Regions from separate parts of the Anaeromassilibacillus sp. SJQ-1 genome, predicted to be linked through region 1. Evidence: a T-box and tRNA genes for the amino acid it is inferred to sense, from the RefSeq annotation. Region 1 holds a T-box; the other holds one or more tRNA genes.
What was found. A T-box is a leader RNA that pairs with one kind of tRNA and senses whether it is charged. The one in region 1 lies ahead of tyrS (tyrosine--tRNA ligase), so its partner is inferred to be a tRNA-Tyr.

Region 1 (3,105 bases):
TTCCCCTCCCCTGCTTTTGGGCTCGCCATTCAGAATCCTTAGCTATTCAATGATCGTTCCCGATGTATGGAAAATACTTGGGGAATGCGTGAAAATGTCCTAAGCATATCCGTTCATTTTACGGTTGAATGAGACCCGGGCAGAACCCCATCCAGAAAAGCCAGATGTCATTTTTGTAGGTCCATCAAATGCAAAAGGATTGCTACAAAACGTTGCTTATTGGATTCATATCGAAAATATTCACGGAGAAATGCGTAAAATCCGGCCAAACCCGTATAAGCTGGGTATTTCTTCTGTTGTTCATCTAATTAAAATAAGCCCCCGGCTAGGCCGGGGGCTTATTTTATACTTTTCTACTTAAAATGACAGCTGCCTTCGCTTTTATTCCAAACCTTTTTCGATCCTGGTTTTGTTTATTCCAATGTCACCTTGTGGAAAACCTTTTTCCCCTTTTTAATGATGACATACTTTTTTCTCAAAGTCCTTCTCCAAGGAGAGCTTTGCAGAAATCGACGGAACTTTTTCGTCATCCACAGCGACACCTCCCTGTTCAATCAGCCGGCGGCCCTCTGCGCGGGACGGAGCCAACTTTGTCTTGACCATCAGATCGAGCACACCAATCTCTCCATCGACGAAGTCCTCCTCAGTAATCGCTGTGGAAGGCATATTGTCGGTATTTGCTCCTTTTCCAAACAAAGCGCGTGCACCTTCCTGTGCCTTTTGGGCCTCTTCCTCCCCATGGATCAACTTCGTCGACCTCGTAAGCAAGTATTTCCTTCGCCTTGTTGAGTTCGCCACCTTCCAGTTTTCCCAGCTCGTTGATCTCTTCTAGCGGCAGGAACGTCAATATCTTCAAGCAGCGGATGACGTCCGCATCATCCACATTGCGCCAATACTGGTAGAATTCGAAGGGCGAGGTCTTTTCCGGATCAAGCCATACAGCGCCCTTTTCCGTCTTACCCATCTTCTTTCCTTCGCTGGTTGTGAGCAATGTGAAGGTCATTCCGTAGACCTCTTTTGCCTCTTTGCGGCGAAGCAATTCCACACCGCCGATGATATTGCTCCACTGATCGTCGCCACCTAGCTCCATTGTACATCCAAAGCGATGGTTAAGCTCCAAAAAGTCATAGCTTTGCATCAACATATAGTTCAGCTCAAAGAAAGAGAGGCCGCGCTCCAAGCGTTGCTTGTAGACATTCCGCCGCCAACATACGGTCGACAGAGAAACGTACCCCCACTTCACGCAAAAACTCGATATAATTCAAGTCGAGCAGCCAATCGCCATTGTTGGCCATAATCGCCTTTCCATCTGAAAAATCGATCAGACGGGACATTTGTTTTTGGAAACAAGCGATATTGTGGTCGATGGTTTCCTTGGTGAGCATTTTGCGCATGTCGCTCTTGCCGGATGGGTCGCCGATCATACCTGTGCCGCCACCAAACAGCGCAACCGGCACGTGCCCAGCTTTCTGCATCCAGGACATCACCATGATTTGGACAAAATGGCCTACATGCAGGCTGTCTGCGGTTGGATCGAAACCGATGTAGAACGTAATCTTGTCATTATTCAGCAAATCTCGAATTTTTTCCTCATTTGTCGTCTGCGCGATCAGACCACGCGCTTTCAGTTCGTCGTATACGCCCATGTCTCTTCCTCCATTTTTTGTATTGGGGGCAAAAGAAAACGCCCCCTGCGATTTTTTGCAGAGGGCGGAGAAATCCCGCGGTACCACCTCAGTTTACCGCACCCTCACGAATGCGGCCTCATGGGTACAAACATACCCGTGCGCGATAACGTGCGCCAACCCGACCGGATCTACTGACCTCAAGGCGTTCTACCCGGCAGCTCCAGGATGTATTTCCGCCGACCGCTGCTCCCGCTTCCACCGACCGCGGGCTCTCTTTGCCAGCCGCATTCTGCGTACTTCTTCCCTTCAAGGCTATTGTCCCCATTATATCCAACCACCTTGGAACTGTCAAGGCGTTTTTTTCGCCAATTGTAACATTTCCTCCGCATTTTGCAAAAGCAACTCCGTGATCTCCGTTCCACCCATAATGCGGGCCAGCTCTTGTTTGCGGCCCTCATGGTTGAGAGCCACCACTTCGGTATAAGTGCGATCGTGTTCCACATGCTTCTTGATCTGGAAATGCATATCTGCCAGAGACGCAATCTGCGCCAAATGTGTCACGCAGATCACCTGACGCATATGGGACACCTCCCGCAACTTTCAACCCCACCTTTTGCGCGGCGCTGCCGCTGATTCCGGTGTCAATCTCATCAAAAATCAAGGTACCAATGCGGTCTGTTCCCGCGAGTACCGTTTTAATCGCCAGCATCATTCGGGATAGTTCTCCCCCGAAGCAACCTTGGCCAGTGGCTTTGCCGGTTCACCGGGATTGGTGGAAACCAAAAACTGGATTCTATCACACCCGCTGGAGTTGAGCGGACCCTTTTCGCACTGCACCAAAAAAGCTACATGGGGCATGTCTAAGAATGTCAATTCCTCCTGAACACGTTTGGCAAACTGTTTTGCGACTTCCTGCCGTTTTGCAGAAAGTTCCCCAGCCAATCGCTGTGCTTCGGCTTCAGCCGCCTGGTATTCTTTAGTCAATCGAGCGATGTGCTCATCGGACAGTTCGATGTCGGATAGCTGTTTTTTACAGGTCTCCAAAAAGGCGAGCATCTCTTCGACAGTCCCGCCATACTTTAAACCGAGACGATAAAGCTGATCCAGTCGGGTCTCGATCTGCGCCAACTCTTCCGGATCATATTCCATCCCCTCGGCAAGGCCGCCGATCTCTACCCCACAGTCCTCCAACTCATACTGTACACTGTGCAACCGCTCTGCCAACGCCGCCGCCGCAGGCAGATACCGCCCGGCTTCTGCCAATGCTTCCGCCGCTCCGGTCACAGCCGAAAGCGCTCCTTCGGCTTCAGTTTCTCCATCCAACGCCAATTTCGCCGCCTGCAAAGCGCTTGCAACTCTCTCACTGTTGCGATAGAGATCTCGCCGCTCGGTCCATTCCTCCTGTTCTCCCGGACGCAGCTGGGCTGACTCCAGTTCATCGATCTGGTAGGTCAGAAGATCTATTTTCCGCGCTTTC
Region 2 (3,105 bases), on a different contig from region 1:
CGTATGGCTGTGGAGAACCATAAGTATCTAAAAAACCGTTCTTTCAAGAGAAAAAGAGAGCCCATTCTCCGATAGGTTGAGAATGGGCTCTCTTTTTATTTTATATCAAAAAGTCACCTCCGCAATCCGTATAAAGCGGAAGGGATTCAAGCAGAAATGTAGCCTTTAATTTGGAAAGAACGAACGCTTTAGATGCCCGTTATCTCCTCTAAAACACTATCAGACAGTTCACTATATAAAGTTTGTAATCTTTTAAGCAGAGTAGAAAAAATAGGTTGCTTATGTTTGGAATCGCAATTTACTAATTCTATTGCCGCAAGGAGATCTTTTGTTAATTGCCTAATGAGATAGGAACCATCTTGATAAAATCGAGAACTAACAAGTCGATTATGAATAAGTGCATTATATAGCAATATGGAAATTGATGCTGTAGTAATTGCCGCTTGGAAAGAGGGATTCAATTCGTCATAAGGATCATAGGTAGAAAAATAATTTGTTGCACTCAGTACATCAACATGAATATATTGGCAGGAATTACTATAATACAAATCATACAAAACTTGGTCCTCGAAATTTTTAAATGACTTTTTTAATTCAGCTATAACAACATGAATATTATATATATCGCCTGTCTCAATATGGAAAACCTTATTATGGTCTATCGTTTTATCTTTTTTTGTTACAAACTGAAAATGCTCCTTATCAACCTTTGGAAGCAATTTCATCTTAAAAAAGCTTGGATCGCAGTTAATTTTATTTAGGTACATATAGTTTTCAAAAAGGCTTCTACCCAGAGAGTGTATACATTCTGGGATCTGCTCATTGATTAGCAACGCGATACCCTTCATTGTCTTAATGGTCTTTATAGCAGAAAATAAAAGGTAGTCTGCCTCACTTTGCATTTCATAATTATAAATGCCATTGGGTTCGGTGCTATGACGATGAATAAAATCATTTAAAGATCCTATCAGCCTCTCCTGCACTTTATCAAAAGTAGAACTCAAAAGCTCATTACCATATGCCGTAAGTTGTATGGTGTTAATTGTATCAGCAAGCGGTTCATTAATAGCTTTACAATATTCATCCCGATAGTTCATATAATCTTTTTTGTCTTTCTCAGATATGAACTGATCGTTGACACTACATGCAAGTAATCCATCTGTTTTATAATAAGCGTAAATGTCTTCAGGAGGAATCCCGGACAATTGCAATGCTTCCATAACTTTAAAAAGCAATTCGTCCTGATAAATAGGAGTAAAGGAAAAAACATAATCCTCTTTATCTGGCTTTCTTCCGTAATATTGCTCAAACAGATGATCGGCTGCCTTCAGCTCCTCTTCGGTTTCAAGAGACATGGGCAGCTGTTTGACCAATGCGCCGCTCTCATCGAATCCCCATCTAATCGACTTTAACTTGCAGCATATATTATATGTTTTTTGACTTCCACATGGACATGGCTTAACATCGTCATATTCGATAAACGTCTTCATAGATTCTCCTTTCGCTAGATTAAATAGTGTTGTTGTATTGTAACATAGAAAACCCGACATGTTTTGCATGTCGGGTTCTCGTTTGAGAGATGTGGAGGACTAGATGCCACCTTTATTTCATAGCGAAGCTATTTCATTTGTCCGAAGGGCAAATTTTATTAAAAAAGCGACTTGTCGAAACAAGTCGCTTTTTCTGGTGGAGGAGGATGGATTCGGACCATCGAAGCTGAAAAGCAACAGATTTACAGTCTGCCCCCTTTGGCCACTCGGGAACTCCTCCATATGTGCCGCTTCTTTTGGAAGCAAGCTTGTTTCTGGTTCTGACAGGGAATTCTTCCCAAAATAAACTCCGCGTCAGCAGAAAGCAGGAATCCTGCTGGAGCTGGTGAACGGACTTGAACCCCTGACCTGCTGATTACAAATCAGCTGCTCTACCAACTGAGCTACACCAGCATTTGTATCACTCAAGAGTGCTTGATTAATATACCATACACTTTACGGGTTTGTCAAGCCCGAAAAGAAAAGATTTTTGAAAAATTTGGTTTAATTTTCATCGATAAACAGATATGGGCGCAAAGCCTCCACGGAATCCGCAAAGTGTGCTGCTCCTGCAGCTGCAAGTTCCTCCTTGGTTCCATAGCCATATGACGCGGCTAAAAAATCCACTCCGGCCTCCACTGCTCCATTTGCATCAAAATGTGTATCTCCAATCATGACAACTTCCTGCTTTTGCGCACCTCCACAATCCCGGATTGCCTGTTCAATCATTTCCGGCTTGCTGGAATGGAATCCATCCGGCCCTGCTGCTACCAATGCATCAAAATATTCGAGAATCCCAAAATGCTGTACAATCCGCTCCAAAGCGGGCTTGGGTTTGGAAGAAGCGGTAGACAGCTTGGCCCCCGAAGCTTTTAAATCCTTCAAAAGCTCTTGAATTCCAGGATACAAACGATTTTCTATCCAGCCGATACGGTTATACCGTTCCCGATAAATCGCTACCGCCTTTTCGGCCAGCTCCTTGTCCATTCCACAGAAATTTTGAAGACTTTGTCCCATGGGTGGACCGATAAACTTGCGCATAATTTCCGGCGGAGGAACGGGAAAACCCACGGCCTGAATCGCATGCTTAGCACTATTGAGAATGCCTTCTCCGGATTCGCACAGAGTTCCATCCAAATCGAAGAGAACAATTTTATATCTGCTTATCATCGCCTAGCCCTCCACTGTTTCCATATCCTGTGGTACCGATATTTCTTGACAATCGTCTGAATCGCATCCGGCAAGACACATGCCCCTAGTATGTCCATTTACGCAAAAAAACCGTTCTTTTACCCGGTACTTTATATAAAAAGAATTGATAAAAAATATTGCATCATAGTCAAAATAAATGACCATATATAGAGGTATGATTAAAATTTTTTAATATAAGATTTTCTAAGAAGAACATCCATTTTCAAGACAACTTCCAAGTATAATATTCGATGTTCCCAGCTCTTTCGCTTTTTGCACGCCATTTTTATTTTTTACATACTTTAATCCATTGTGCCAAATGTTGTCAAGTGAAACCAACAAAATATCAAGAAAATACTTGACTTTATCACTATGACAAGGTGTA

Region 2: it encodes a tRNA-Tyr, which carries the amino acid that the T-box ahead of tyrS (tyrosine--tRNA ligase) is inferred to sense. The anticodon was not compared.

The regions. Positions count from the first base shown of each region.
Region 1 is NZ_JBKEIV010000037.1:70,881-73,985, reverse strand. It holds gene ACGCCZ_RS09865 (hypothetical protein) at 125-361, shown strand; partial or broken gene tyrS (tyrosine--tRNA ligase) at 414-1,646, opposite strand; T-box leader at 1,704-1,947, opposite strand; gene ACGCCZ_RS09855 (hypothetical protein) at 1,977-2,207, opposite strand; gene ACGCCZ_RS09850 (hypothetical protein) at 2,337-3,105, opposite strand, start outside.
Region 2 is NZ_JBKEIV010000009.1:52,311-55,415, forward strand. It holds gene ACGCCZ_RS02025 (macro domain-containing protein) at 1-23, shown strand, start outside; gene ACGCCZ_RS02030 (DUF5677 domain-containing protein) at 189-1,490, opposite strand; tRNA gene ACGCCZ_RS02035 (tRNA-Tyr) at 1,685-1,770, opposite strand; tRNA gene ACGCCZ_RS02040 (tRNA-Thr) at 1,868-1,943, opposite strand; gene ACGCCZ_RS02045 (HAD hydrolase-like protein) at 2,034-2,699, opposite strand.